Regions from separate parts of the Thiomicrorhabdus immobilis genome, predicted to be linked through region 2. Evidence: predicted binding sites of a transcription regulator. Region 2 holds the regulator's gene; the other holds the start of a gene.
The links. The regulator HrcA, encoded in region 2, represses chaperone genes, less so after heat shock. The targets are predictions, from matches to a motif close to TTAGCACTCNNNNNNNNNGAGTGCTAA.
Positions count from the first base shown of each region.

Region 1 (11,086 bases), 1.1 Mb from region 2:
AAGTATTAATCGTCACCAATACCACCGTGGCGCCATTGTATTTAGAAAAATGCAAACAGGCGTTTGCAGATTTTAATGTACAGTCGGTGGTTCTGCCTGATGGTGAAGAGTATAAAAACTTGGAAACCTTAAACCTCGTGTTCGACGAGTTGATTGGAAAGCGTTTTGACCGCAGTTGTACTTTGATTGCGTTGGGTGGTGGTGTAATCGGTGATATGACCGGTTTTGCCGCAGCAGCGTTTCAGCGTGGCGTGAATTTCATTCAAATGCCAACCACTTTGCTGTCACAAGTCGACTCATCAGTCGGTGGTAAGACGGGTGTGAACCACCCGCTGGGCAAAAACATGATTGGCGCGTTCCATCAGCCCGAATGTGTGGTGATTGATACCGAAACCCTGAACACTTTAGAAGACCGTCAATTGTCAGCAGGCCTGGCAGAAGTCATCAAGTATGGTTTAATCCAAGACCCAGAGTTTTTTGAATGGTTGGAAGCGAATATTGAGAAACTTTTAGCGCGTGAACCAGAAGCCTTGGCTTATGCGATTGAGCGTTCATGCCAAGATAAAGCCGATATTGTCGCCAAAGATGAAAAAGAGGCTGGCCTGCGTGCCTTGTTCAATTTAGGACATACTTTCGGTCATGCGATTGAAGCGGGTATGGGATACGGTAAATGGTTGCATGGTGAAGGCGTTAGCGCCGGTTCAATGCAAGCGGTTTACATGTCTAAATTGTTAGGAAACCTAACGCAAGCCGATGAGACACGGATTCAAGCTTTGTTTGAGCGGGCAAAATTGCCGATTTTACCGCCATCAGTTGCCGAGATGAGCAATGATAAGTTTTTGGGACTGATGGCAGGGGATAAAAAGGTTCAAGCCGGGACGATTCGTTTGGTTTTATTGAAATCGATCGGCCAGGCTTATGTGACCGGTGACTATCCACAAGAATTATTGGAGAAAACCTTAACCGACTGGCGTTAAGTGCTCTGTTTTCAAGATGGTGTGTTTTATTTGATGTTTAGAGGATTTAGATTATGACGAGTCGTTATCAAGAACAATTTTCTGTTGAAGGGATTAAATTTACACACCGTGAAAAGGTAGAGTTAATTGAAATTGACAATGCTTTTGCCAAGGCGACCATCACCACATTAGGTGGCTCGGTTTTAAGTTTTATGCCCAAGGGACAAAAAGACCTCTTGTGGGTAAGCGATACTGCGGTTTATGACGGCTCTAAACCGGTTAGAGGTGGCGTTCCGGTTTGCTGGCCGTGGTTTGGTGCGGCAAAACAAGCAGGCCTGCCAGCTCATGGTTTTGTGCGCAGCATGGTTTGGAATGTGGAAAAAGCCGTGCACCTGGATACCGGGGCAACACGGGTTTTATTGGCTTGTGAATCCGATGAAAACACCATGGCGCAATGGCCGCACCCTTTTAGCTTGAAGCTCTGTATCGAAATCGGTGAAAGTTTGATCCTCACCTTAATCAGCGCCAACTTAAGTGATGAAAGCATTGATATCACAGAAGCTTTACACACCTATTTTGCGGTAGCGAATCCAGTTGGTATGCAGATTAAAGGTCTTGAAAAGAGTACACATCTGGATAAATTAGCCAGTGATGCACCTGCTGAAATTCAAAACGAGATTGTGGTGTTGAATCCCCCTAAAGATTCGGTTTATTTAAATCAAACTGGCACCGTAGCCATTATAGATGCCGATAATAATCGTCAGATTATCATCGAAAAGCGTAACTCGCAATCCAGTGTGGTTTGGAATCCTGGCCCGGAAATCGTTAAAGGTTTTGCCGATATAGACGACCAGGCCTGGTTGGAATTTGCCTGTGTAGAAAGCGGCAATGTGTTGGACAACTTCATTACCCTACCAAGTAAAGCCGAACATATGTTGAGTGTGCAATATTCGATTGAACCTTTGGCATAACCTGTTTTAGCTCTATGCGTCAACGGCGGCGTATCATTAACTGGCGAGCGATATGGCTCGCCTATTTGTTTAAACTCTATTGATTGGATGATGAGGTAACGAATGCTTTCGTTAGACGCTGGCCGTAAAAATATTTATATTGAAAATTTGTGCTTTATTTTGCCTCTAAAAACCTTGCGAAGCACGCCAAAAGTGGACTTTTTTGCGCTTGAAGGGGTGGTTGATGATCTTTCTGGTATTGATTTGGTCATGCATGAACCTGGTGGCAAAAGCCCATTAATCGAAGGGGATGACACTTGGTATTGGTATATGCATACCGACCAAGAAGATAAACTGTTGGTGCATCAAGGACGCCGTTTGGTACAGCTTTATTCACAAAAGCATGGTCAAGTTGAAAACTTTGAAGTCACAGCCGATGCGATTTATCACAATAGTCAAAAAATCTTTGAGGGTGCGGCCATATTAGGTTGGCCACAACACGTCTTTCATAGGGTGCATTCGCCTGAAGGGAGTTTGTCAACCAATTATGCTTCGCGTTTAGATGGGTTTGATATTGACACCAACTTCAATATTTATAAACTAGACACCCAAACAGGTCAGTACAAAACAGCACGCTTGGGTGCGCTTGACCAACCTTAGTTTTATTACAATGCGGCCATAGTTAAACAGGATATAACTGCCCCCTCCTAAGGGGCTGTTCGGGGTTCGAGTCCTCGTGGCTGTACCACATTCAGGCGGGTAAAAAGTGTTTTGCCTGCTTCATTTGTCTTAAGGCTTTTTCCAGTTCCATTTTGGCAACGGCCAAATTGATGCGCATAAAGCCTGTTCCTGCATGACTTTCTCCACCGAATGTTTGTCCATCATTTAAGCCCAGTTTGGCTGTGTGGATCAACCAATCCTTTAGGGCTTGGTGTGAACTGAACATCTCTCTGAAATCCAACCAAACCAGATAAGAGGCTTCCGGCCGCATCACTTTGACTTTAGGGAACTCTTTGGCAAAAAAAGTTTCCAACAGGTCGATGTTTTGGGTGAAATGATTCAAAAGCTCATCACGCCATTGTTGGCCTTGGGTTGTGTAGGCGGCGCTTAGGGCGGTTTGTGCAAAAAGGTTCAGGCTGTCAATGGCGTTCTGTTGGCAAACCTTTAGGTATTGTTCTTTTAGTTTTGGGTTGGCGATAATCGCATAGCCAATTTGTAAACCTCCCAAATTAAAGGTCTTGCCCGGTGAATTCAAGGTTACGGTGATATTGGCAATCTCTTCAGAAAGTGAGGCGATGGGAATGTGTTTGTTCGGTGCATATACCATGTCCGAATGGATTTCGTCAGACACAATTATGACCTTGTGTTTCAAGCAAATATTGGCCAGCTTTTGCAGCTCTTCCAAGCGCCAAACGCGGCCTGAAGGGTTTTGCGGATTGCAGAATAAAAAAAGTTTTACAGAGTTATCCACAATGGCTTTTTCAAATGCCTCAAAGTCGATTTCATAGCGGTTATCGATCAATTGCAGCGGGGTTTCTATCAGTTTTCGGTCATGTAATTTAGGCGCTGCTAGAAATGGAGGGTAGATTGGCAGTTGAACGACAATGGATGCACCAGGCCTGGTCAAAGCTGAAACCGCCATAAAAAAGCCGTTGGCAACATTATGGGTAAAGACGATGTGTGATTGGTCTACCTGGTAGTCATGCTGTTTTTGCCAATTGATGATCGCTTCATACAAAGAGTCAGGTGTATGGGTGTAGCCAAGTAAAGAGTGGTTTAAACGTGACTTGATTGCATTGAGCACAAACGGGGGTGTGGGTAAGTCCATATCGGCCACCCACATAGGTAAGACGTCTTCCGTTCCAAAAACAGTTTTACGCAATTCATACTTTTCGGCATGTGTGCCAATACGAGAGATGGGTTGGTTAAAGTTAAACATGCTCGCTTCTTCAGTTTGGGTCACCAAATTAGGTGATGTATTTTCGTTGGGCGAAATTGTAACAGAATTTATGTAACTTTTTTCCATATTGTGAATTGCGATAGTGTGTGTTGATATTTGCGTTGCGTTTCTCTGATGACAAAAGGCACATCAAATGGGGCTGCAACCCGGCTAAAATTTTCATCCAAGATAGCGTGTAGGCCTTCTAAAGTAGTGATGTTTTCCCCACTGGAGCTATCTTTGTAACCCCCTATCCAACGTGACTTATCGGTAAACTCTTCGAGCCAGGTATAAGGTGAGCCGATAAGCAACAAGCCATTGTCATTAATGCGTTCATGAATCATTTCCAAGAATTTGGCGGGTTCGTAAAGGCGATCAATCAGGTTGATCGCCACCACCATATCGTAGCCGCTAAAATGCGGTTTTAAGTTGGCGGCATCTTGCTGCAAAAACTGACAGCGTGCAGCAAAATCAATTAAGCCTAACTGTTTTAATGATTGCGATTTGAAGTCCATGATTTCGCCTTCGATGGGAATGCTATAGCGAATGGATCCTTGTTCCTGAAGCTGATTGGCAATTTGAATAAAGCGTGCCGAGAAATCAAGTCCGGTCACTTGGCTAAAATGCTTGGCTAATTCAAAACAACCTCGTCCCACCGAGCAACCGAGTTCAAGCACCGACAAATCCTCTCTATTTTTAAAATCGGTATCTTGCCGAATGGCATTGATCGCAATTTCGGCGTAACGTTGGGCAAAATTCGTTACCCCAAAATATTCAGCGCCGTAATGAAACTCGCAGTATTCAGCAATAGAGCGGTCGGTTTCATAGGTCAAGTATTCGGTTTGTACCGACGCTGCGGATTCTATATAACGAAAGCCCGCGTGTTGAAAGAAGTGGCGGCGAAACGCGTAACGGGAATGGCCATTGATTTCATTACCGGTGGATATCCAGCTTCCGCCGGTGAAGATGTTATGTTTATTGTCAAAGGTCGGCATGGTGAAGTCATCATATAGCGGATGGACTTTAAAGCCTTCATAAGGGTAAATGGGGGTTTCTGTCCATTGCCAAACATTACCGATTACATCAAAAAAATCCCCCATTTGGTTGGCGTCTACCGGGGTGGATGAGGCGTATTGCTGTAAGTTTAAGTTGGCTTGTTCTTTAAAGTCTAAAACATGGCTATGCTCACGTAAGCGGAGATATTCATCTTCACTTGGCAGTCGAATTGGTTTACCGGTTTGCTGTGCTTTCCATTGGCAAAAGGCGTGGGCTTCAAGCTGGTTGACTTCCACAGGCCAATTCCAAGGCATAGGGATTTCATCGGTCATGCAACGAAGATACCAGGCCTGTTGCTTTTTTACCCAAAAGCTTGGGTGTTTTAATGGCGTGTATTTACGCCATTGATTGCCTTCGTTATTCCAGTATTCAGGTTTGTCATATCCGCCATCCTCCACAAAAACCAGATACTCCTGGTTGGAAACCAAAAAGGTCGCCGCTTTGAATGCCGAAACGGTGGCGTGGTGTTGGCCGTATTCGTTGTCCCAGCCATAAAATTCGGCTGGGTCTTGATGGTTGATATTGATTTCCCCCGCAGGCACCTCCACTAAACGATTCTCTGGCGCTAAACCGTGCTTAGGGCAAACCGGAAACAAAGGATGAGGCTTTACGGAACTAATCGGTAATTGGCGAATCAACACCGAAGAGGTTTCTAAGTGAATGCGTTCATGTTCAATACCCATCAAAATTGGCCACATCGGGCTTTGCCAGGTAATGGGTAAGCTAAACTCAATCTGGTCAATGAGTTGATTGACCGCTTCTCTAACTTGGTGTCGGTAGTGTCTAACCGCATCCGCACTGGGCCAGTCATAATGGGTTTCATCCAAATCGTCCCAAGACATCTCATCCACACCAATGGCACACATCGATTCAATTTTCGGGTCGATGCGAGCGGGCAGTAATTTTGCCAGGACGAGTTTATTGGTGAAGAAGGTCGCGGTGTGGCCAAAATAAAAGATTAATGGATGTCGTAGGGAGCAAGGCCGCTCATAAAACGCGGAATCGGATTTTAAGGTTTCAAACAGGGTCTCATAGCTATCGTAGGTTTGATTGAAGTAAGCCTTTATCTCACGGCGTTTTTCCTCAATATCTCCGCGATTGATAATTAAAGGCTGGGCGATAAAATCCTCTTTATGTAACATGAAAACTCCAAGTTCGAGTGCAAAAGATTATTGTATGAATATTAAATAAACGAGCCTGTTTTTAACGGTTTTATGAACACTTTTTTCCGTTCACTATTGAATGGCGTCCAACTAAATAATCGAATTAAACTGTCGATTTAATTTGAGTTTTAAGTTGCTTGGCAGCCATGGTGTAGCCGCCCTCGGCGCAGTCGACAAAGTGAATGTGGTCAATCCCCGTTTTATTGATGAGACAGGTGATAATCGCCGAATGACTGGTATGGTAGCCGTAAAATAGCCGACCTGCTTGGTATTGTCCTTCTAGCCATTCAATGAGCTCATTTAAGGTTTTTTGCTCTGCGGACATCACCGTGCGATAGGTATCATCAATTTTGATAAAGTCTGAATTGATCACCAAATCTTGTTTATATTCCCCCCAATTGCTACCCATTGCGATTTTGCCAAATTTCATCAAGTAGGTGGCAATCAAGTTTTGCATCCGTAGTTTTTGTAAAGTAAACCATCGTTGCCAAAGGTTTTGGTGTTGGGTTTTGGTTAAAAGCTCAACATTGAGCTTATCAGCAGATAAGGAGAGGCTTAAACCTTTGGTGTTTAAAGGATGGTAATCCTGGACATCGCCAAACAACAGGTGAATCTTTTCAATTAGAGCGTCATAGGTTTTAAGCGCTTCCATTTCTGATGAAGTGCGGGCTTTGACCAATAAGCTAAAGGTGATTTCTTTAGCACTTGGAACACTATTCCAGCGGCACTCAAAGCCGGAAAAATCCGCATTGGCAAGCGTGCTTGGATCAAGATGGTAATGGCTTGAAGCTTTGATTTTAGAATCCGCTTCTTCCATCCCGCCACCCATGAAAAAGTATTGATGGAGGTTTTCTGAGGCTTGATATTTGCATAAATGAATGGGGGATGTCAGTTCTTGATAAGCGATCAAACCCACACGCAAGTTCAAGTTGTGGATCTGTTGAGCGATTTCCTGACAGCCTTTTAAAGCCTGTTTGACCTTCTCAAGGGAGTTAGCCGGTACACAAAATGATGCGCCATCGCCACCAAAAACATAGGGCACTTGATTCGGTTTTAGCGCATTCAACACCGCAGCGATGGTACTGCCGCCAATGGCATTGATTTCCCGATATAGACCCGCTTCAATCGCCTGGGTTGAGTTTTGAACATCGGTCACGATAATGTACCAATCTTTAGCAAGTTCACTATAAGACTCAGGTTTTAGAGTATCTTCCAATTTAACAAGAGCGGCAGTGTTTGCTGAAAATGGTTTCATGAGTGATCTCTGTTGTGCGCTACGGTGAGATAGGTATGTCTGGTTTATGTTCGTTGGTTTTCAAGTAAGCAAAACCGAGAATGAACATAATGACCGCAGGGAGGATCATCGCTCGATTTGGAAAGTGTTGATAGGCCAAAATACCGATAATGCCGCCAATAATAAAACTCAGAAATAGCACAACCAATAAGTATGCTTGCCAGTTCCATGGAGTACGTTTTTTGATGAAGCCGGCGATATAAACCCCTATATCGGTCACGATTCCGGTCATGTGAGTAGTGCGAATTTGCAGACCTCGGTAACTGGCAATCAGTGCGTTTTGTAAACCACAAGCGATCGCGGCCAGAAGTACCGAAGTGGTGGACTCAATGTAAGAGAATAAAGCGGAAGCCGACAACAATGTACCGATGCAAAGCAGTGCATATCCATAAGCATTATCTTGGCGATATTGGCGTTGGCCAATCATTAAGCCGGAAATAATCGCTCCGAATAAAAAGCCGAAGAGCACAAGGCAGGCGTTCAATAGGTAATCTAGATTGGAGTGAAACATGGCATCACTGAGGCGAGAAGCAATCCCGGTCATTTGGCTAACCGGCATGGCAAATTCGATGAGCATGGCGCTGTTAACATAGCCGGCAATGCTCGCCATCAATGCGGCGATAATGAATACAGGCAGTTTACGGAATTCCGTTTCTTTGATGGGATATGGCATACCATCATTAAAAAACAAAAAGGCCTGTGAGTAAACAGGCCTTTTGAGTTATTTGATGGATATTTAAATGTTCTTCAACAATTAAATAATATTTTGATTGATTTTAAGCGACCAGCTGATTTTTAAGCTTGTTTAAAGCCTGGGTTTCAATCTGACGGATACGCTCCATCGACACGCCATATTGTTCTGATAAGGCTTTTAAGCCAGCTTTATCTTCTGATAACCAGCGTTGTTGCAAGATATCACGGCTACGGTCATCAAGGGTCGCTAATGCTTGTTGCATACGTGCCATTTCATAATCGGCTTGGTTTTGCTGTACCAGCGCGGTTTCCGGATCGGCTTCCTGGCTGATTAAAACCGGAAATGTCACGTTTTCATCGTCATCGGCAGACATATCCACGGGTAAATCTTTACCGTATAGACGAGTTTCCATCTCCAAAACATCTTTACGAGTGACACCTAACTCTGCGGCAACGCTATCGGCATCTTTATCACTAAACCACTCTAAAGACTGCTTGGTACTGCGAAGTTTGAAGAATAATTTACGTTGCGCTTTGGTTGTGGCCGTTTTCACGATACGCCAGTTTTTGATGACATACTCGTTGATTTCAGCACGAATCCAATGAACCGCAAACGTCATTAAACGTACGTTTTCTTTAGGATCAAAACGTTTTACCGCTTTCATCAAACCGATATTACCTTCTTGGATAATGTCACCTAGTGGCAAACCATAGCCGCTATATGAACGGGCAACTGGCACAACATAACGTAGCGAAGATAAAATCAACTGACGTGCTGCTTCAACATCGTCTTGATAATATAGTTTTTCAGCCAGAGCAAACTCTTCTTCTGCGGTCAGTTTTTGCACACTTTGAATTGTGTGCAAGTAAGACTCCAGGTTTTGGCCTGGAACTAGCTGACTAGACAACGCATGCACTGAAGGTAGGCCTTGAGCCTGTGTTCCTTGTGGGTAAGTTGTAATAGACATAAACACACTCCATTAACTTGTTCTTTATGTAATTTAATATACATTATTTTTAGCACTCTTTGCAAGAGAGTGCTAGATATGTTCATGATTAATCAATACTCTTGGGCTTTAAGAAAAAACAGCAAAATCAGTAAATTATTGTAAAGGGTAAAGTGATTAAAGAGTGACAAATCAATAGTTGGCTCGTATAAGCGAGCCGTTGTAAATCGGTCGTGATTTTGTCTTGACTATCTTGATATGCAGCTCGGCTTTATGGCCTTAATGTTGCTTATTTTAACAGCATATACTAAGTAATTAAGCAAGTGTGGCTATATTGATTACTTATTTGAATATAATATAGCTATAAATCATAGCTATAAATCATAGCTATAAATCGTTTCTTTTAGGGACTGGGATTATTAATTTGAGAGGTCATTGCCAATGAGTCATCATCCTACTAAACAAATAGCCGTCAAAGGGCTAAGTACTTCACAAAGTGTTGCGATTTATTTTGTGTTGTTTTTAGTTATCAACGCTGTTGGCTTTGCTTCCTTTTTAACTCTACAAGAGCGTAGTGTCACACAACTTCAAGTATTAAAGTTAAAGATAGATCAAAAAAGTGGCATTACTCATGATTTACAAAGAAAGATGGGGTATGGGCATTTTATTCATGATTTTAAAAACTTTGTTATCCGCGGAGAGTCCGATTACCGTACTCAAAGTTATCTACAGAAGATTCAGGAAAATCATGACTCCATCCAGCAAGATATTGAAACCTATCGTGGCTTAGGTGATTTGCATCCTCTAGAGGTTAAAGCGTTAGATGAGGTGGGAAAAGTCATTGGGAATTACCTAATCCAAGCGAAAAAAATCCAACAAATGCATCAGCAAGGCATGAGTGTCGAAGAGATTGATAAGCAAGTTATCGTTGACGACAGACCCGCTATGGATGCGATGGAAGCAGGGTATCAATATCTAGAGGCTGACTCTAGAAGGCAATTGCTGGCACTGCAAAAACAGGATCAAAGGGCTCAAACGATTAATTTGGGTACGGTATTACTGTTATTGATCCTTTTAAATCTTATCGCCTTTGAGGTTTTCATTCGCCGTGCATTGATAAAACCCATGACGAAATTGCATCGGGTCATCAAAAACTCGATTGATGAATCGACGGGTGATATAAAAAGGACCAGCGAAAACCCGGTAAAAGGTGCGCGTGAAGTGCAGCTATTAGGCAAGGATTTACATTGGTTATTGGATTCGGTCGGTGATCACCTGGATGAGATTAACAATATTAAAACGGTTGTTGATCAGAGTTCGTCAAATGTGATGTTGGCTGATAATGATTTGAATATCACCTATATGAATGACGCGATTGTCAAGACTTTGAAAACGGTGGAAAAAGATATTCAAAAATTACTACCTCACTTCTCAACGGCTAAATTAGTTGGTCAGAACATCGATATTTTCCATGTTAACCCAGCGCATCAGCGTCATCTGTTGGGTAGTTTGAAATCAACCTATACCGCCAAATTGACATTGGGTGAGCTGCATCTAGAAATCATCGTCAATCCGATTTGGGGTAGAGAAGGTGAGCGTGTCGGGTTTGTTACCGAATGGCGTGATGTGACGCAAACGGCCCGTTTAGAAAAAATGCAAACGGCCGTTGAGCAAAACCTAAAAGTGATGGTGGAGAAGGCCTCTCGTGGCCATATTGGTGAGCAAATCGATGTTTCTACCCTGGAAGGTTTCGTGCACGATTTGGGAGAGCAGATCAACACCATGTCCCTTGCTATTTATGAAGCTAATACTAAGATTTCAAACGTCATTCAAGGTCTTGCCAATGGTGATTTGACACAGCGTGTGGATGGTGAATATGAGGGGATGCTGGGTGATATTAAAAATGCCATAAATCATTCATTGGATAATTTGTCACAAATCAATGCCCAGGTAATTGTCTCAATCGAGCATATAGCAGGTGATATTCAAGCAACTTCCGAACGTAATTCAAATGTATCGCAGCGTATTCATCAGCAAGCGGCATCGATTGAAGACACGGCATCCACCATGGAAGAGATGACGGCGGCT
Region 1 is NZ_AP024202.1:2,471,693-2,482,778, reverse strand. It holds gene aroB (3-dehydroquinate synthase) at 1-977, shown strand, start outside; gene L6421_RS11185 (D-hexose-6-phosphate mutarotase) at 1,031-1,927, shown strand; gene L6421_RS11180 (hypothetical protein) at 2,030-2,566, shown strand; tRNA gene L6421_RS11175 (tRNA-Arg) at 2,579-2,654, shown strand; gene L6421_RS11170 (MalY/PatB family protein) at 2,658-3,845, opposite strand; gene ovoA (5-histidylcysteine sulfoxide synthase) at 3,914-6,043, opposite strand; gene L6421_RS11160 (DUF3095 family protein) at 6,168-7,319, opposite strand; gene L6421_RS11155 (YoaK family protein) at 7,339-8,031, opposite strand; gene rpoH (RNA polymerase sigma factor RpoH) at 8,135-9,019, opposite strand; gene L6421_RS11145 (methyl-accepting chemotaxis protein) at 9,440-11,086, shown strand, end outside.
Region 1: rpoH (RNA polymerase sigma factor RpoH) is a predicted target of HrcA. The motif match lies at 9,069-9,095, and genes of this name have one in related genera.

Region 2 (11,086 bases):
TTGGAGGATGTTCAGTACCTGTTTACTGAGAGCGTTAAAGCGGGCACAACCGTTATTGAAGCTTTGAATAATTCTAAACTTTTAACGGAACTACCAGGCCTGGTCATTGATAAGGTGGGTATCTTTGGTAAGTTGGTCACGCATGATACGGTGTTGCGTGAAGGGGATAGGATTGAAGTTTATCGCCCGTTGAAGGTCGATCCGCGTGAGCGCAGAAGGCAGCAAGTTGAAGAAGAGCGTAAAGCCGCTAAGTAAGGTGCTGAATCTTTAATGAGTTAAATCAAAAAAGGCCTGGATAAATATTCATTATCCAGGCCTTTTTCATTACGGTTAAGTGACTATTAAAGGGTCTTAAAACCAATCTAAAACCAACCTAGTCCCAACCAAGAATTGTCTTGTTTCAGCTGGACTTTTTCATCGCTACTGGTCCAGCTAGAAAGTAGATTGTCATTATCAAATTTTAACACCAGGTGTTTAGCTAGGTTTTTGGTTTGTGAATTTGCGGCCGTCGTGTAATAAAGATATTCCCAGTGTTTTGGGTTAAAGGTATCTTGCCCCATTGGAGGCCCTAAAAGCTCTCTTACTTGTGATTGAGTTAAACCTTCTTGTAGTAAGCTTACTGATTCAGCCGTCATGATATTACCTTGAGTGAGCGGTGCTTTATAAGGGTCAAGATAAGAACAGCCAGAAAGCAAGCTTAAACTGAATACGCCAGCCAATAAAATTGCATTTAAACGGTGAGATTTTTTTAGAATCGAATTTACTTTAGACATGCTTTCCTCAGAATGAACAGTAGGCTGTAAACAGGCTCTGTAAAGCGTTTTTAGTCAACGCATTATTTCTATTTAAATTTTAGTTAAAGATAATTTAAGGTATTATACACACTATTCTTGATATGCACCTTTTGACATATCAATTAAATTATTCAAGCGATTCTGACTAAATACTCGTCATGTGCTAGTCATATACAATATGCAAATAGATATAGTTCAATAGGTTAAATTAGAGGATGTTATGAGCGGAGCAGAACTCAAGAAAGTTGGTTTAAAAGTAACCTTACCAAGACTTAAAATCCTAGAGATTTTGGAAAGTGCAGGTGATGAACACCATTTGACTGCTGAAGACGTTTATAAAATTTTATTAGAGCAAGGTGAAGAGGTGGGGTTAGCCACGGTTTACCGTGTGTTGACCCAGTTTGAACAAGCCGGTATTGTTAGACGTTTAAACTTTGAAAACAATATCTCTATTTTTGAGTTGGATACTGGCGATAACCATGACCATTTAGTGTGTTTAAAAAGCGGCAAGGTCAAAGAGTTTGTCGACCCGATCATTGAAAGTCGTATACAAGAGATTGCCAAAGAGAATGGTTATGAACTATCTGGTCATAGCTTGGTAATCTATGGGACATTACCGCAAGAATCTCGATAAGGCATTTATTGTCATAATCGCAGGTGATCGAGAATCAAAAAGGGCTTAATTCCAATAAGAATTAAGCCCTTTTTTTATGCATTAAACGCTGCAAACGCTGCAAAATCAAGGCAATAAGTCATAATGATAACTCATGACAACTGGCTTTATTAAGCGGTTTTACTTTGCGCGCTTTCTAACATCTCTTTCGCGTGGTTTAACGTTTGCTCGGTTAAGGTCAATCCGCCTAGCATCCTGGCTAACTCTTCTACACGCTGTTGCGGTTCAAGCTTATTCACTTGGGTGGTTGTGACTTCATCTTGTGTCTGTTTGGCGATATGTAAATGGTTGTGGCCGTGAGAGGCAACTTGCGCCAAATGGGTGATAGAGAGTATCTGTTTATCTTTACCTAGTTGTTGCATTTTCTGTCCAACCACCTCGGCAATTCCGCCGCCAATACCTACATCCACTTCATCAAAAATCAGAGTCGGTAAACTGGCCACTTCTGAGGTGGCCACTTGAATGGCCAGGCTGATTCGGGAAAGCTCTCCGCCTGAAGCGACTTTGGCTAGGGCTTGTAATGGTTGGCCTTTGTTGGCGGTTACCAAAAACAGCACTTTATCCGTGCCTAACGCGCTGGCTTGTTCGCTGTCGGTTAACTCAACTGCAAACTGGCCATTGGGCATACCCAAGCTTTGCATACCTTCGGTGACAATCGCAGAGAGGGCTTCGGCTGCTTTTTGACGGGATTTTTTCAAAGTATTTGCTTGATCCTGATAATTTGCCCAGGCCTGGTCAAGTTCGCTCTTAAGGGTTTCTAAAGAGGCATCCGACTGCTCTAGACGCATTAAGTCATCTTGAATTTGTTGGTGTTTTTCAACCAGTTGTTCCGGGTCGATATTGTATTTTTTGGCCAAACCAAACAGCATTGACAGACGTTCTTCAACAAAGAGTAATTGTTGGGGGTCTAAATCAATATGTTCAGCATGATGTTGGATTTCGCTGGCGGCTTCTTGCACTTCAATCAAACTACTGTTCAATTGCGTGATGACGGCCTCTAGGCTTGGACTAAATGCCACGATGCTTTCCAAAGCGTGTACCGCCTGATTAATCGCGTCTACCGCACCTTGCTCTTCTTCGATTTGGGCATAGGCTTTTTCGCAGGCAAGTTTGATTTCGCTGGCATGGGAAAGTTGGCTTTGCTCTTCTGACAAACGCTCAAATTCACCTTCTTGAGGATTCACTTCATCAAACTCATTGTTTTGAAAGTTAAGCAATTCCAGTTTGCTTTGGTAGTCAGCTTGTTCCTCTTGCAGTTTTTGCAGTTGGCGTTTGATGTTTTGCCAATGCTTGAAGTCGGCTTGGGTCTTACTGATTAAAGCAGGGTGGTTGGCGTAAGCATCCAACAGTTCGAGTTGTTTATTGGCTGAAAGCAGGGATTGATGTTCATGTTGGCCATGAATGTCTATTAAAAAACCGCCTAAGGTTTTAAGCTGGTTAGCGGCAACAGGGTAGCCGTTGATGTAGGCTTTGGAACGGCCTTCGGACGTGACGGTTCTTCTTAAATAACATTGGGTTTCGTCATCAAGCTCCTGTTCGGCAAGCCAGTTTTGAACGTGTGGTAGTTGTTCAATATCAAACAGAGCGGTAACGTCCGCCTTGGGTGTGTTGTGTCTTACCAGGCTACTGTCGGCACGTTCGCCTAAGGCCAAGCCCAATGCGTCCAGTAAAATCGATTTACCTGCACCGGTTTCACCGGTTAAAGTGGTAAAGCCTGTATTGAATTGAAGTTGTAGTTTTTCAATTAAAGCCAAGTTTTGAATAGCAAGTTCTTGAAGCATAAATGTGTCATTTTGATTAAAGTAAATTTGGTTCAAAAAAGGCCCGGTTTGAAACGCACCAGGCCTGGTAGATTATTCTATTTTTCACGCTCGTTGCAAGCTACTTTATTCACTAAATGCTAGGAGAGCTTATCACCCCAATGGAGTTTGGCGCGTAGCAATTCAAAATGATCGTGGCCTTTAGGATGCAATAACCTTAAGTAATGTGGATTACGTTTTACAATGGTTTGGTGCATCGGTGAAATATCATGTGTGATTTGCCCGTCACAAATGATTTGTGCGGTTTTATCACAATATTCATGGGCACGCAGTTCAACTTCACTATCACCGCTAATCACATAAGGGCGTGTGCTCATCGTATGCGGGTTGATCGAAACCAATGAAATCGCATCAAGATTCGGGTCAAGAATCGGCCCGCCGGCAGATAAGGCATAGGCCGTAGAACCAGTTGGAGTGGAGATGATCATCCCATCAGAACGCTGGCTATTCAAGAAACGGCCGTCCACAAAGGTTTCAAACTCAATCATACGAGGTGAGTCGGTTTTATGGATGACCACGTCGTTAATCGCGCGTTCTTCAAACATCAGTTTGCCATCTTCATACACGCTGACCTTTAATACATTACGACGCTCTTCTTGGTAAACCCCAGAAAGCACTTCTTCCATGGTGTTTATCATGTCGTCGGGTGATATATCGGTCAAAAACCCTAAACGACCTAAGTTGATGCCTAGAATGGGAATGTCGTAATCGGCAATATTGCGCGCCACATCTAAAAAAGTACCGTCGCCACCGACCATAATCGCAAGGTCGATTTTTTCGAGTAAGTCATCGCGTTCTAAAAGCGGGGCTTGTTCGTGCCTTGGAAATTTTTCACAAGATGGTTTATCTAAATAAACAGTGCGTGATTTAGAGAGTAAGAAATCAGTCAGCACTTCAATGTTGTCCCAACATTGATTACCTGTGTACTTTCCAAAAATACCAATATTCTGAAACATTTTCTAATCCATCCAAAAAGGCCTATCACAGCATGTTTTCTTGTTGAGAGGCTTAAATAAATATTGAACTAAGTCTTGAATAACCGTTTTAGGCACCTATAATTTAGCAGTCTAGTATTGAGAGTGCTGAAATGTTAAACGACCGTTCACAACTATTGTTTAAAAACTTAATGGGATTATACCTTAATGATGGTAAGCCGGTAGGGTCAACTACATTGGCTAAACTGCCCGATATTGGATTAAGTTCAGCAACGGTTCGAAATGTGATGGCCGACCTTGAGAAAATGGGGTTGATTCATGCTCCACATACCTCGGCTGGACGCGTTCCAACCGAAGTCGGTTATCGATTTTTTATCGATTCCATGCTGACCTATCAGCCGTTGTCACGTCAAAAAGAGGCGAGTATTCGCCATGAGCTGGCAGTTGGCTTAAATCAGGATGCCTTGATGGAGAGTGCTTCCAAGATTCTATCGGGTATTACCGGTATGACCAGTTTGGTGTTAATGCCAAAAAAAGAGCAAGAAATCTTAAGGCATATTGACTTCATCTCGTTGAGCGCTAACCGGGTATTGGTGGTGTTGGTCTTTAATGACCAGGATGTGCAAAACCGTATTATTGAACTAGAGCAACCGATTAGTAGTGATGAGCTTCAAAAAACCGCCAATTTTTTAAATGAACAGTGTTTAGGTAAAAATCTGGCCGAAGCCAAACAATTTCTCATGAATAGAATGGATAGCATTCGTTCGACCACCAATAGTTTTATGTCATCTATTGTGCAGGCGACCGACCATGTTTTGGAAGAGCAGTTGGTGCAGAAAATGCCGTTTTTGGTTTCAGGTAAAACCAATCTGCTTAACTACCAAGAACTCGCCAATTCAGAAAAACTTAAGGCGTTGTTCAACGCATTCAATCAACACTCCGAAATGCTCAACTTGCTGGATAAAAGCATGCAGGCACAGGGTGTACAAGTATTTGTCGGTCAAGAATGCGGCAGTGAAATCTATAGCGGTTGCAGTATCATCACCAAGCCTTATGAAGTTGACGGTGAAGTGATGGGAGTGCTTGGGGTGGTTGGTCCAAGCCGCATGGATTATCAAAAAGTCGTGCCGAAGGTGGATATGACAGCAAAAATTTTAGGTTCGCTCTTGAAAAAGTAGGGCTGCAACACCACATAATTTGCACTAATGTAAAAACAGAATTTATAAACCGTTTATTAAAATCGTGACCACTTAAATCGTGGTGGAATGTAATAGGAAGTAAGTCAATGACCGATACAAAACAGACACAGCAAACTGAAGAACAAATTCCAACAGCAGAAGAAGCGATTCAGCAAGCGGATGATGCTTTAGAGGATGCCCAGCAAACCGTTCAAGAAGATATTGCGGCACTGCTGGAAGAAGCGCGTGCTGAAGCTGAAAAGCATAAAGATATGGCGTTACGTGTGCAGGCCGATATGGAAAACTTGCGTCGTCGTACCCGTTTGGATGTGGAAAGTGCCCATAAGTTCGCATTGGAGAAGTTTGTTAATGCATTGATTCCGGCTATGGACTCTATGGAAATGGGTATGGAAGCGGCTGGTAAAGAGGGTGCGACCATCGAAAGCATCAGTGAAGGGGTTGAAATGACCTTTAAGCAACTGCTTGATGTGTTGCAATCATTCAATGTAGAACGCATTGATCCAACTGGAGAGAAGTTTGACCCGCAATTGCATGAAGCGATGACCATGATTCCGTCGCCAGATCATGAAACCAATACGGTGGTAGATACCATTCAGAAAGGCTATACCTTGAATGAGCGTTTAGTTCGTGCCGCGCGAGTTATTGTGGCTCAGTAAGTGAAGTTTCAGGTAAAAAATCAGCGGAATAATACGTTAATAAAACTTTCTGCTGAAAATTACCAAAAAAAAACAATTTTAGACTTGAAAGCAGTTTTTACAGCCCTATATACAAGTCAACAAACAATTTAAACATTATTTTAAGAATTAACTTTTTACCCGCCTTGGTCAAGTTCAAAGCCACCAGGCCTGGTAACTAAGTTTGCAATTTGGAGTGAATCAAATGGCTAAAATTATTGGTATCGATTTAGGAACCACCAACTCATGTGTAGCAGTAATGGAAGGGAAAGACGTTAAGGTTATCCCTAACGCTGAAGGTGCACGTACAACTCCTTCTATCGTTGGTTATACAGCGGATGGTGAAGTTTTAGTTGGTGATTCAGCTAAACGTCAAGCGGTAACAAACCCTGAAAACACGTTATTCGCAATCAAGCGTTTAATCGGTCGTCGTGCAGATGATGCGGTTGTCGCAAAAGATAAGGACATGGTTCCTTACAAAATCGTTGCGGCAGATAACGGTGATGCATGGGTTGAAGTAGATGGTAAAAAACTTTCTCCACAAGAAGTTTCTGCTAAAACACTGACAAAAATGAAGAAAACGGCTGAAGATTATCTAGGTCATGAAGTGACTGAAGCGGTCATCACGGTTCCGGCTTACTTCAACGATGCTCAGCGTCAAGCGACTAAAGATGCCGGTAAGATTGCGGGTCTTGATGTTAAACGTATCATCAACGAACCAACGGCTGCGGCACTTGCGTACGGTATGGATAAGGCCAAAGGCGACAGCAAAATCGCCGTTTACGATTTAGGTGGGGGTACTTTCGATATCTCTATCATTGAAGTGGCTGACCTTGATGGTGAGAAGCAAGTAGAAGTACTTTCTACAAACGGTGACACTTTCTTAGGTGGTGAAGACTTTGATAACGTGATTGTTGAGTACATCGCGTCAGAGTTCAAAAAAGACCAGAACGTCGATCTTAAATTAGATAAGTTGGCTCTACAGCGTGTTCGTGAAGCGGCAGAGAAAGCGAAAATCGAACTTTCTTCACGTGAGCAGACTGACATCAACCTACCTTACGTAACGGCTGATGCCACTGGGCCTAAGCACTTAAACATGAAAATCACGCGTGCTAAGTTCGAGTCTTTGATTGAAGATTTGGTTAAACGTTCAATCGAGCCATGTAAAATCGCACTTAAAGATGCAGGTCTTTCTGCTTCTGAAATTGACGATGTTATCTTGGTAGGTGGTTCAACACGTGTACCAATGGTTCAAGCGGCGGTTAAAGAGTTCTTCGGTAAAGAGCCACGTAAAGATGTAAACCCTGATGAAGCGGTAGCAATGGGTGCGGCGATTCAAGGTGGTGTACTTTCTGGTGATGTAAACGATGTACTTCTTTTAGACGTGACGCCATTATCCCTAGGTATTGAGACGATGGGTGGTGTTATGACTAAGTTGATTGAGAAGAACACAACTATCCCAACTCGTAAGTCACAAGTATTCTCGACAGCAGAAGATAACCAATCAGCGGTTACTATTCATGTTGTACAGGGTGAACGTGAAATGGCAGCGGGTAACAAGTCTTTAGGCCAGTTCAACCTAGACGAGATTCCAGCGGCTCCACGTGGTATGCCTCAAATCGAAGTAACATTTGATATTGACGCTAACGGTATCTTGAATGTCTCTGCAAAAGATAAGAATACCGGTAAAGAGCAGCACATCACAATCCAAGCGTCTTCTGGTCTTTCTGAAGAAGAGATTGAAGCGATGGTAAGAGATGCTGAAGCACATGCTGAAGAAGATGCAAAAATGAAAGAGCTTGTAGAAGCTCGTAACCAAGCGGATGCAATGGTTCACGCAACGCAAAAAATGGTTAAAGATGCAGGCGATTCAGTAGATTCAGCTGAGAAAGAAGCTATTGATGCGGCAGTTAAAGCGGTTGAAGATGCGATTAAAGGCGATGACAAAGCGGCGATTGAAGAGTCGGTTGCTAAGTTAGCGGAAGCTAGCCAGTCAGTGGCTCAAAAAGCGCAAGCTAAACAGCAAGCCGGTGGTGCAGAAGCTCAAGAGCAAGGTTCTACAGATAATGCAGACGATGACATCGTAGATGCTGAATTTGAAGAAGTGAATGACGATAAGAAGTAATTCTTAGAGCTAACCACAAAGGCACGAAGACACGAAGTTTTGATGGATTTAATTTAAATTGATCAAAATGGAAAGGTCTTCGTGCTTTTCTATTTAAATAATTAGTTTGTATCCGAAAACAATCTTAAAAACTTCGTGACTTCGTGTCTTCGTGGTTAAAAAGTTTTTTGATATTAATTAGATTAAAGAATAAAACGAGAAATCGATGAGTAAAACCTGTTACTACGAAATCCTATCCGTTTCTAAAACGGCTTCTGAAGGTGAAATTAAAAAAGCCTACCGTAAAATGGCGATGAAATATCACCCTGACCGTAATCCGGATGATGCAGAAGCAGAAAACAAATTCAAAGAAGCGGCTGAAGCCTATGAAATCTTATCAGACCCACAAAAACGAGCGACTTATGACCAGTTCGGTCACGCTGGTTTAGAAGGCGGTCATGGCCATGGTGGTGGCTTCGGCGGAGGTGGTTTTGGTGATGCCTTTGGGGATATCTTCGGTGATATCTTCGGCGGCGGCTTTGGCGGGCATCGAGGGCCGCAACCAGGTCAAGATTTACAGTATGAGCTAGAAGTTTCGCTTGAAGATGCGGTTGCCGGTACAACCGTTGATATTCGTATTCCAACCAAAGACATTTGCGATGCCTGTGATGGTTCCGGTGCTGAGCCTGGTAGCGATGTTGAAACTTGTCCAACCTGTCATGGTGCTGGCCAGGTGCGTATGCAGCAAGGTTTCTTTGCGGTGAACCGTACTTGTCCTAGTTGTCATGGTTCTGGTAAGTTGATTAAAACACCGTGTAAAAAATGTCGTGGTGAAGGTTATACCCATGACCATAAAACGCTGTCAGTGAAAATTCCGGCCGGAGTGGATACGGGTGACCGCATTCGTCTGCAAGGTGAAGGTGAAGCGGGTGAGCCAGGTGCGCCACGCGGTGACCTATATGTGCGTATTCGTGTGAAAAAACATGCGATTTTTGAACGTGACGGCAACACTCTTTATTGTGAACTGCCAATCGGTTTCGCGACAGCGGCATTGGGTGGCGCGATTGATGTACCTACTTTGGGCGGCAAAGCCAGCTTGAAGATTCCTGCTGGAACTCAGTCGGGTCAACGTTTTAAACTGGCTGGTAAAGGGGTCAAATCGGTTCGTTCATCCCATATCGGTGACATGATTGTATTGGTCAATATCGAAACACCAGTTAAGTTAACGGCTCGTCAAAAAGAGTTGTTGCAAGAGTTTGATGAAAGCTTACAAGGTAAACATCATAAGCAGCATAGTCCGCAGGCCCATAGCTTCTTTGATTCGGTTAAATCGTTCTTCACCGGCGATGATGACGATGATAAATCTTCTAAAAAAGATAAAAACGAGCCTTGGAATTAGTAGAATATTCGCTCAACCACTGGTAACTATCGCAAAGGATAATAGATGAGAGTAGCAATTATTGGCGCTTCGGGCCGTATGGGAAAAAACCTGATTGATGCGGTCAACCAAACTCAAGGTTTGACGGTTAGCGCAGCGATTGAACGTCCAGATAGCTCTTTGATTGGTGCCGATGCCGGTGAATTAGCCGGTGTTGGTAAGTTAGGAGTGGCTATTGTCGGCTCAATTGAATCGGTAGTCGATGATTTTGATGTCTTAATCGATTTCACAACGCCTGCTACGACGATTCATAACTTAGAGGTCTGTGTTGCCAATAATAAAAAAATTGTCATTGGCACCACCGGTTTTGATGATGCCGGGCTGGCAGCCATCGATAAAGCGGCTGAGAGCATTGCGGTGATTTTTGCGGCAAACTTCAGCGTGGGGGTTAACCTCTGCTTAAAACTGTTGAAGCAAGCGGCTGAGGTGTTGAACGAAGGTTACGATATCGAAGTGATCGAGGGGCATCACCGCCATAAGGTAGATGCGCCATCTGGGACGGCCTTACGTATGGGGGAAGTGGTTGCGGAGACTTTAGGGCGTGATTTGAAAACCTGTGCGGTGTATGGCCGTGAAGGGATTACTGGCGCTCGTGATCCGAATACCATCGGTTTTGCCACTGTGCGTGCGGGAGATATTGTGGGTGATCATACGGTATTGTTTGCTACCGAGGGTGAGCGTGTCGAAATCACTCACAAAGCGTCTAGCCGCATGACCTTTGCCAATGGCGCAGCGCGTTCTTGTAATTGGCTTGCAAATAAAGATAAAGGTTTGTTCGATATGCAGGATGTGCTTAATTTGCGCTAACTGTCGATATTGTCCGAAACCGTTTGGTTATCTTCAAAAGGCACTCATTTGAGTGCCTTTTTTGTATCTTTGCAATTTGTTTGATTCGAATTCTATTGGAGTAAAAGTAGCTAGTAATTTACTTTTGAAACCCTCTGTTGTTAGAATGCACTTTAAGTTAAGTTCTTAAGGTAGATGGATTAAGATGTTCAATCTGTTAAAAGTCAGCGTTGTCAGTGTTTTCATCTTGATGTTATTCGGCTGCTCATCCACTCCTTCGCAAAAAAGCCAATCCATTAAAATCGCCAAAAAAGTCGATTTATCACAAACCCATCAAGTCAAGAACCTGATTCTTTCGCAATATGCTTTATGGAAAGGGACTCCCTATGAGTATGGCGGAACGGATTTGAATGGTGTGGATTGCTCAGCATTTGTTCAAAATACCTACCGTACTAAGCTCGGTTATAACATCCCTAGAACCACTCGCACCCAAATCAAATTGGGTAGTAATGTGTCCAAACAAAAGCTACAAGTAGGGGATATCGTTTTTTTTAAAACCGGCCGAAACTCGTTACATAACGGTATCTATATTGGCGATTCCAAGTTTATCCATGCTTCTACCAGCAAGGGGGTGACTATCTCCAGTTTAGAGAATCGTTATTG
Region 2 is NZ_AP024202.1:1,016,924-1,028,009, forward strand. It holds gene L6421_RS04515 (RnfH family protein) at 1-255, shown strand, start outside; gene L6421_RS04520 (outer membrane protein assembly factor BamE) at 363-773, opposite strand; gene fur (ferric iron uptake transcriptional regulator) at 1,015-1,428, shown strand; gene recN (DNA repair protein RecN) at 1,578-3,248, opposite strand; gene L6421_RS04535 (NAD(+) kinase) at 3,368-4,243, opposite strand; gene hrcA (heat-inducible transcriptional repressor HrcA) at 4,375-5,400, shown strand; gene grpE (nucleotide exchange factor GrpE) at 5,508-6,077, shown strand; gene dnaK (molecular chaperone DnaK) at 6,301-8,220, shown strand; gene dnaJ (molecular chaperone DnaJ) at 8,426-9,598, shown strand; gene dapB (4-hydroxy-tetrahydrodipicolinate reductase) at 9,644-10,444, shown strand; gene L6421_RS04565 (C40 family peptidase) at 10,629-11,086, shown strand, end outside.